Marichromatium purpuratum 984: one gene and its partners. The protein of the gene in region 1 interacts with the protein of each later gene in a pairwise test. Links are inferred from orthologs where the notes say so. Each region holds a gene or a part of one and is shown on either strand. Other genes may lie near its edges.

What was found.
Region 2: the proteins of MARPU_RS12675 (region 1) and ftsZ interact in binary tests that used the Escherichia coli proteins (3 or more experiments, as listed by UniProt). The link is inferred for Marichromatium purpuratum 984 from one-to-one orthologs.
Region 3: the proteins of MARPU_RS12675 (region 1) and MARPU_RS03825 interact in binary tests that used the Escherichia coli proteins (3 or more experiments, as listed by UniProt). The link is inferred for Marichromatium purpuratum 984 from one-to-one orthologs.

What each region holds. Positions count from the first base shown.
Region 1 is NZ_CP007031.1:2,928,802-2,931,880, forward strand. The notes cover bases 206-3,052. They hold MARPU_RS12675 (bifunctional tRNA (adenosine(37)-C2)-methyltransferase TrmG/ribosomal RNA large subunit methyltransferase RlmN), read left to right. Parts: upstream 206-1,005; coding sequence 1,006-2,100; downstream 2,101-3,052. Other genes in these bases: MARPU_RS12665 (hypothetical protein), read right to left, coding at 206-278; ndk (nucleoside-diphosphate kinase), read left to right, coding at 558-986; pilW (type IV pilus biogenesis/stability protein PilW), read left to right, coding at 2,097-2,921; MARPU_RS12685 (RodZ domain-containing protein), read left to right, coding at 2,893-3,052. In the rest of the region: more of MARPU_RS12665, read right to left, coding at 1-205; more of MARPU_RS12685, read left to right, coding at 3,053-3,079.
Region 2 is NZ_CP007031.1:3,213,444-3,216,478, forward strand. What follows is about bases 188-2,990. They hold ftsZ (cell division protein FtsZ), read right to left. Parts: upstream 2,271-2,990; coding sequence 1,104-2,270; downstream 188-1,103. Other genes in these bases: lpxC (UDP-3-O-acyl-N-acetylglucosamine deacetylase), read right to left, coding at 188-851; ftsA (cell division protein FtsA), read right to left, coding at 2,484-2,990. In the rest of the region: more of lpxC, read right to left, coding at 1-187; more of ftsA, read right to left, coding at 2,991-3,035. UniProt on the Escherichia coli protein: Essential cell division protein that forms a contractile ring structure (Z ring) at the future cell division site. The regulation of the ring assembly controls the timing and the location of cell division.
Region 3 is NZ_CP007031.1:828,360-831,213, forward strand. It holds MARPU_RS03825 (DEAD/DEAH box helicase), read right to left. Parts: upstream 2,182-2,854; coding sequence 820-2,181; downstream 1-819. Other genes in the region: MARPU_RS03820 (tellurite resistance TerB family protein), read left to right, coding at 64-801; MARPU_RS03830 (DUF2835 domain-containing protein), read right to left, coding at 2,236-2,481. UniProt on the Escherichia coli protein: DEAD-box RNA helicase involved in the assembly of the 50S ribosomal subunit at low temperature. Exhibits RNA-stimulated ATP hydrolysis and RNA unwinding activity. Acts before DeaD.

The DNA of each region.
Region 1 (3,079 bases):
AGTCCAGGGTGGACGGGGATCTCGCCGGGGAAGTGGTGGTCGAAGTAGCGCACCCGCACGCCGGCGGCGAGCAGCCGCTCGAGCGCAGCGCGGTTCTTGTCGAGCGAGAGGTCGAGCACCCGCACCTCGTCACCGGCGCCGGCCTCGACGCGATCGAGCAGCGCGATGTCGCGCTTGACCCCGGTCACCAGCACGCTCTCGCGCGGCTCGGCCAGGTGCAGCTGCAGGAGCGCGCAGAGTCCGTCCGCGTCGCCGTTGAAGACATCGTACAGGGCCATGCGTGTCTCCTCCCCGGCCGATCCTCGGCCCGGCTCGATTCGAGTGGAATGCGGGGAGCCTAACCAGCGCGCGACTCTCCTGACAAGCGCGCATCGGCATTGCCCGGTACAGCCGCTGACGTTAGACTTGCCTGCTCACCGACTTCTTTTGATCTTCTCAGGTTCTCCGGCCCTGGCTCGGCGTCTCGCGATCGGCGACGACGGCGTATTGGTGGTTGCCGGAGCCAGGGAAGCCCGTGTGTCCTAACATCATCCTTTAAGAGTTCTTCAGGAGCCCGCATGGCCATCGAACGCACCCTCTCCATCATCAAGCCCAACGCCGTCGCCAAGGACGCCATCGGCGCCATCCTCGGGCGTTTCGAGGCCGCCGGCCTGCGCATCGTCGCCGCGCGCATGATGCACCTGAGCCGCGAGCAGGCCTCGGCCTTCTACGCCGTGCACCAGGAGCGTCCCTTCTTCGGCGAGCTGGTCGACTTCATGACCTCCGGTCCGGTCATGGTCCAGGTCCTCGAGGGCGAGGGTGCCATCGCCAAGAATCGTGAGATCATGGGTGCCACCAACCCGGCCGAAGCCGCCCCGGGCACCATCCGCGCCGACTTCGCCGACTCCTTCACCGAGAACGCCGCGCACGGCTCCGACGCCCCCGAGACCGCCGCCGAGGAGATCGCCTTCTTCTTCCCCGAGGGCGTCTGCGAGCGCACCCGCTGATCCTGATCCGGTGACGGCCATGAACGCCAGTGAGACCAAGACCAACCTGCTCGATCTCGACCGCGCCGACTGTGAGGCGCTCGCCGTCGAGTTCGGCCGCAAGGCGTTCCATGGCCGCAACCTGTTCAAGTGGATCCACAAGCATGGCGTCGTCGACTTCGACGCCATGACGGATCTGCCGCTCGCGCTGCGCCAACAGCTGCGCGAGCGCACCGAGATTCGCCTGCCGCGAATCGTCCACGCCCACCCCTCCGCCGACGGCACCATCAAGTGGGTGATGGAGCTGACCGATGGTCAGCACATCGAGACCGTATTCATCCCCGAGGGCCGCCGCAGCACCATCTGCGTCTCCTCGCAGGTCGGCTGCGCGCTCGATTGCCGTTTCTGCGCCACCGCCAAGCAGGGCTTCAATCGCAACCTCGCGGTCAGCGAGATCATCGCCCAGGTATGGCATGCCACGCGCCATCTCCAGGCATCACCGACCAACGTGGTGATGATGGGCATGGGCGAGCCGCTCGCCAACTTCGACGCGGTGGTCAAGGCGATGGCCGTCATGCAGGACGATCTCGCCTACATGCTCGCCAAGCAGCGGGTAACGGTGAGCACCGTCGGCATCGTCCCCGCGATCGAGCGCCTGCGCGAGGTCAGCGACGTCTCGCTGGCCGTCTCGCTGCACGCCCCCAACGACGCCTTGCGCAATGAACTGGTGCCGATCAACCGCAAGTACCCGCTCGCCGAACTGATCCCGGCCTGCCGCCGCTATGTCGCCGCCGACAAGCGCCGCAAGGTGACCTGGGAATACATCATGATCGCCGGGCTCAACGACAGCATCGCCCACGCCAAGCAGCTCATCCGTCTGCTCGAGGGCACGCCGTCGAAGATCAATCTGATCCCCTTCAACCCCTTCCCCGGGGTCGATTACGCCACCAGCCCCCCCGAACAGGTCGAGGCCTTCCGCCAGCGCCTGATCCGCTCGGGGCTGATCGCGACCACCCGCAAGACCCGGGGCGAGGAGATCGCCGCCGCCTGTGGCCAACTCGTTGGCCGGGTGCAGGACCGCACCCGTCGCCAGGCCCAGGTACAACTCGAACAGGACCGGATAGGAGCGCCATGACCCTTCGCTGGCCTCGCCCGCTCGCGTTGGCCTTGCTGTGCCTGACCCTGCTGGCTGGCTGCGGTGGCACCGAGAAACGCCCCGAGGGCGGTGACGCGCTCGGTCTCGAACCCGACGACAGCCCTGCCGAGATCTATGTGCGGATGGCCGAGCAGTACTATGCCCGAGGCCAGATCGAGGTCGCCTTCCGCCGCGCGCTCCAGGCCATCGAGGCCGACCGTCGCTATGCTCGCGCGCATGTCTGGATGGCCTTTCTCTACGAGCAGCTGGGCAAGGACGCACTGGCCACCGAACACTACGAGCGCGCCGTGCGGCTGGCGCCGAAGAACCCCGACGTGCTCCACGCCTACGGCTCCTATCTGTGCCGCGAACAGCGCTACCCGGAGGCCGAGGCCCAGTTCCTCAAGGCACTCGACAACCCGCTCTATGCCACCCCCTGGGTGACCATGACCAATGCCGGTGACTGCGCTCGCAAGAAGGGCGACGCGAGCCAGGCGGAAGCGTATTATCGCTCCGCCGTCGCGGCCAATCCGAAGTTCGGTCCGGCCTTGGTCAAGCGCGCGGCGATGGCCTATGCCCGCGGCGAGATCAAGGCGGCAAAGGGAGACATCGACCGCTATTTCGGGGCAGAGACCCTGCGCACCGCGGCCAGCACGCTCGAGGCCCTGCGACTCGGCGCCAACATCGAGCGCCAGCTCGGCGATCGCGAGCGCGCCAACTTCTACCAGCGGGCCTTGCGCGAGCGTTTCCCGGACGCGGCGGCATCCAGAGAATCCCAGGGAGTCCAGTTGGATGAGCGAGACCAGATCACCGAGTCCTGAGGCGCCGAGCACGCCAGACATCGTCATGCACCCCGGCCAACGCCTGCGTCAGCAGCGCGAGGCGCGCGGCCTCGAAATCGCACGCGTCGCCTCGCAACTGCACCTGCGCCCGGAGATCATCGAGGCGCTCGAGCAGGATCGCTACGATACGCTGCCCG
Region 2 (3,035 bases), 280 kb from region 1 along the record:
ACCTCCTCCCAGGCGGCGGTGTCGGCAACCAGGGCACGGACCAGCATGTTGTTGAGTGCGTGCCCGGACTTGTGACCGCTGAAGGCGCCGACCAGAGAATGGCCGAGCAGGTACAGGTCACCGATGGCGTCGAGCATCTTGTGACGCACGAACTCGTCGTCGTAGCGCAGGCCTTCCTCGTTGAGCACCCGATACTCATCGACCACCACGGCATTGTCGAGGCTACCGCCGAGGGCGAGGTTCTGCTGGCGCAGCGCCTCGATCTCCTTGAGAAAGCCGAAGGTCCGGGCCCGGCTGACCTCGCGCACGAAGGAGTGGGTCGAGAGGTCGATGCTGGCGCGATTGACCCGAGCGTGGAAGGCCGGATGGTCGAAATCGATGGAAAAATCGACCCGGAAGCCGTGATAGGGCGTAAAGCGTGCGTACTTGTCGCCATCACGCACCTCGATCGGGCGCTTGATGCGGATGAAGCGCTTGGCCCTAGGCTGCTCCTCGACACCGGCAGACTGGATAAGGAACACGAAGGGCGCGGCGCTGCCGTCCATGATCGGCACTTCGGCGGCACCGAGATCGACATAGGCGTTGTCGATACCGAAGCCGGCGAAGGCGGCGAGCAGGTGCTCGACGGTGGAAACCCGCACGTCGTCGCGCACCAGGGTGGTGGAGAGCCGGGTGTCGCCGACGTTGAAGGGCGTGGCCTGGATCTCGACCGGGGTGTCGAGATCCACCCGCCGGAACACGATACCGGTATCCGGAGCGGCCGGGCGCAGGGTGAGCGCGACCTTCTCACCGGTGTGAAGCCCCACGCCGGTGGTCTGGATCACGGTCTTCAAGGTGCGTTGCTTGATCATCGCCCGGGTTACCCCTCGCTATCCACGGCGGCCGACGGCGATCCCTGCCGGTTGCCGGTCGAGTCCAGCGCGGGACCGGCTCAACCGGCCCCACGCCGCTCATCCTGTGCTCGATTCATGTGCACGCGCGTCATCACGACGGGTGCGGTTTCGGATAGCTTAGGGTTTTCCCGAAGATTTATCAAGTTTCGCACGCAACAAGACACGACGCCCCTGTTTTCAAACGTCTTTCAGATACAGGGAAACCCCTGATCAATCAGCCTGACGACGCAAGAAGGCGGGGATGTCGAGATAATCCAGGTCGCTCTCCCCGACCGACTCGGACGCCGCCTGAGCACCCGCCTTGCGCGCAACCGCCGGACGGCGATCGAGTTCGCGATAGTCGGGCGCGCTCTCACCCCCGTCACCGCTGACCAGACGCATCGCCGGCTCCTGCAGCCCGGGACGGCGGACCTTGACGCGATTACCGCCGAGCCCGGTGGCGACCACGGTCACTCGCAGCTCGTCCTCAAGTTCGGGGTCGACCACGGTCCCGACCACCACGGTGGCCTCGTCGTCGGCGAACTCGCGCACCGTGCTGCCGACCTCGTCGAACTCACCGATGGTGAGGCTCATCCCCGCGGTGATGTTGACCAGGATGCCCTTGGCGCCGGCGAGATCGATGTCCTCGAGCAGCGGGCTGCGGATCGCCGCCTCGGCTGCCTCGCGGGCACGATTCTCGCCCTGGGCCGCACCGGTCCCCATCATCGCCACGCCCATCGTCGACATCACCGTCTTGACATCGGCGAAGTCGACGTTGATCAGTCCCGGGCGGGTGATCAGCTCGGCGATGCCCTGAGTGGCGTTGAGCAGCACGTCGTTGGCCGCGCGGAAGGCGTCGAGCAGGCTCATCTCCTTGCCGAGCACCGCCAGCAGCTTCTCGTTGGGAATGGTGATCAGCGAATCGACGTTGGTGGCCAACTCGGCGATCCCCTCCTCGGCCACGCGGCTGCGCTTGACGCCCTCGAAGGGGAAGGGCTTGGTGACCACGGCGACGGTGAGGATCCCCAGCTCCTTGGCGACCTGGGCGACCACCGGCGCGGCGCCGGTACCGGTACCACCGCCCATGCCCGCGGTGATGAAGACCATGTCGGCGCCCTCGAGCGCATCCTGGATGCGATCGCGATCCTCCATCGCGGCACTCTGTCCGACCTCGGGGTCGGCGCCCGCGCCCAGTCCCTTGGTGATACCGGCGCCGAGCTGCAGGATGGTCTTGACGTTGGAGTTCTTCAGCGCCTGAGCATCGGTGTTGGCGCAGATGAAGTCGACCCCCTCGATGGTCGAGGCGACCATGTGGTTGACCGCGTTGCCGCCACCGCCACCGACGCCGATAACCTTGATGACCGCGTTCTGGCTATGGGTGTCCATCAGTTCGAACATGTGAAATCTCCTCTCTTGTTGCAGTGCGCAAAAACCTGAAACCTCGTCGGCGCCGCGCTCCAGGCGACACCGCCCCCCGACATCCCCGACGTCCTCTGGACACCGGGGCCTCTGAGACCGCAGGCCGCGGTCCATCCTGACTACGGCATCGCTCGCGACACCGCCCTGCCGACACCACCGCCCCGGAACGACCGGAGCAGCGGCACCGTCCCTCTAGAACGTGCCCTGGAACCAGCCGCGCATGCGCGACCACATCCCTTGCAGCCCCGGCCCCTCGGCCATCTCGGGAGCACGGGCGAAGCGGTGCTGGCGCGCATACATCAGCAGTCCCACCCCGGTCGCATAGGCCGGGTTGTCGACCACCTCGGACATGCCGACGACGTGCTGCGGCACACCGAGACGCACCGGCATGTCGAACACCGACTCGGCCAGCTCGACCAGTCCCTCCATCTTGGCCCCGCCGCCGGTGAGCACCACGCCGCCGGCGACCACCTCCTCCAGCCCGCTGCGCCGCAGCTCGTTCTTCAGCAGGGTCAGCAGCTCTTCGTAGCGCGGCTCGGCGACCTCGGCGAGCATCTGGCGCGAGAGCCGGCGTGGCGGTCGGTCACCGATGCTCGGCACCTCGATCGCCTCGCTGTCGGCGGCGAGCTGAGCGAGCGCGCAGGCATGCTCGACCTTGATCTGCTCGGCGTATTGGGTGGGCGTGCGCAGCGCCACGGCGATGTCGTTGGTGACCTGGTCGCCGGCGATCGGGATCACCGAGGT
Region 3 (2,854 bases), 2.1 Mb from region 1 along the record:
GGTGCTAGAGTGATGGCATCCGTGCGCGGCATGCGTCGCGCCCAACTCGGCGGGAGTCAAGGCATGGCAGGTTTCGGCGATCTACTCGGTTCACTGCTGCAGAACAACCTCTCCGGCAGCGGTGTACAACGTCTCACCCAGGGGTTGGGGCAGTTCTCCACCACGCCCGGCGAGGGTGGCAGCGGTCTGAGCGCGCTGCTCGACGGCGCGCGCGGGGTGCTCGGTCAGGCCGCCGATAATCCGCTCCAGGCCGGCGGGCTGGGGGCGGCACTCGGTTCGGTACTCGGTGGCGGCGGGGATGCGGTACGTGGCGCGCTCACCGGCGGTGCCCTGGCGATGCTCGCCGGGGTGGCCTACAAGGCGCTGGCCAACCCCGAGGGGGAGGGTGCTGCCCAGTCGTCGGTGCCACCGGCGGCGCAACCCGAGCCGGCGCAGGCTGATACGGCACGTGATGACAAGGCGCGATTGCTGGTGCGAGCGATGATCAATGCCGCCAAGTGCGACGGCCAGATCGGGGTCGACGAGATGCAGCGGATCGTCGATCAGGCTGCGGCGAGCGGACTCGAGGCGCAGGTGCGTCAGTGGCTCGCCGATGAACTGGTGCGCCCGCTTGACCTCGACGCCTTCGCCGCCGAGATTCCCGATCGGGAGACGGCCGCCGAGGTCTATGCCGCCTCGCTGCTGGCGATCGAGGTCGATACCCCGGAGGAGCACGCCTATCTCGACGGCTTGGCTGCGCGCACCGGGTTGACGCCAGAGGTCACCGCCCAGCTCCGGCGCGCCCTCGGGGTTGCTGGCTGAGGGCGCGCCCGACTCGACTCAGCGCTCCTCGGTCCCGCCCTCGTCGCGACGCTTGCGACTCAGTGGGGCATGACCGGCCTCGATCGGCTTGCCCGAGGGTGCGCGGCGCTTGCCGATGTTCTTGCGATCACGGTGGCGCTGCTTGTCCTTGGTCTTGCTGGCGGCGCGTGCCGGAGTCTTCTTGGCCTTGACCCGGCTGGCCGGGGTCTTGCGCCGCTTCTTCGCCGCCGGTCCCTTGAAGCGTGCCGCCAGCTCATCGATCGCCCGCCACTCGAGCGTGAGGCCGAGGAAGCGGCTGATGCTCTCCATGCGGTTCCATTCGGTCGGCCCGACCAGGTTCACGGCGACGCCCTGCTCACCGGCGCGTCCGGTGCGTCCGCTGCGGTGCAGATAGTCCTCGCCGTTGCGCGGCACCTCGAGATTGAACACCCGCTCCACCCCGGGGACGTCGATCCCGCGTGCGGCCAGGTCGGTGGCGACCAGCACCCGTACCTTGCCCTGCTGGAGCAGTCCCATCACCCGGTTGCGCTCGCGCTGCTCGAGTTCGCCGTGGAGTACGGCGACCCGTTCGCCCTGGGCGCCGAGCCAGCCGCCAAGCTCGGTGGCCAGGTCGCGGCTGTTGACGAACACCAGTGCCTTCTCGAAGGTCTCGTTGGCGAGCAGCCAGCGCAGCTGCTCGCGCTTGTGCGCGACCTCGTCGCTGAGCAAGCACTGGTGACGGATGTCGGGATGAGCCTCGCGCACCGCGTCCAGGGTCAGTGCCAGCGGGTCGTCGAGCAGGAGTGCGGTGATCCGCTCCAGTCCGCGCCGCTCCAGGGTGGCGGAGAACAGCAGCGACTGACGGTCGGGATTGCTGTTCTCGATGATGGTCACCACGTCCTCGACGAAGCCCATCTCGAGCATCCGGTCGGCCTCGTCGAGCACCAGGAACTCGAGGTCGTCGAGTTCGGTGCGACCGTGCTCGAGCATCTCGCGGAACCGTCCCGGGGTGGCGATCAGGAACTCCGGGTTCCTGCGCAGGGTGGCGATCTGGTGGGCGCGCGAGTCACCGCCGGTGATGACGTCGACGCCGAGGCGGGTGTGACCGCCGATGCGCATGAAGTGCTCGCGTACCTGACGCGCCAGCTCGCGGGTCGGCACCAGGATCAGCGCGCGGGTGCCGCCGTCGGCCTTGGGGGTCTCGAGCATGTGCTGCATCATCGGCAGCAGGAAGGCGGCGGTCTTGCCCGAGCCGGTGGCGGCGCAGACCATCAGGTCGCGACCATCAAGGGCGGGCTCGAGCACCGCCTCCTGGACCGGGGTCGGTTGCTCATAGCCTGCCTGCTCGAGGCCGCGCAGCAGCGAGGGATCGAGCGGGTAGTCGGAAAAATGCATGTTCATGGGGGAGACCTGATGTTCTGACATGCCCGGGATGGGCTGGATCTGGGCAGCGGCTCAGGCGCGCACGCCGGGCGTGGCGTGGTCCTGGCGTTCGAGGGAGACGAAGCGCTGATCGTCGTCGACGGTGAGACAGAAGGTGCCTCGAATCCCCGCGTTGGTGACAAAGCGACGCAGGTTCACCGCCGGCAGTGACAGGGTGCGCCCGTCGTGCGTCTTGACCAGCGCCCGTGCCGCGGCGCCGCTGTAGTAGCGCAGATACTCGCTGGCCGGGATGTCGAGAGTGAAGTAGTAGCGTTGCATCGTTGGGTCTGGAGCGCGCCGTGGCGCGGTGATCGGCACATTGTAGCCGTACCGTCGGCTCCTGTCCGGCCGCTCCCCCGTTGTGCCGAACATGGTGGTCATTGAAAAATGAAATGAGAGGCGTTATCTGTATTGGTGTGGGTGTCGGCAGCGATTCGCTGCGACATCTCGCCGTCGCTGACGAGAAGAGAATCGATCGAACGGGGGCGTCCCCGAGGGAGACAGAGAAATGCGTGCGTTCCTGAGTGGTTCAATGGCCGCTGGCATGGTGTTGGTGTCCTTGATGGGGCTGGGGTGGACCCAGGGGGTCGAAGCGGCGGTCACCGGGTTCTGACGCCGTTGCACCCATCGCCCGACTCGGTCAGCATGGGCC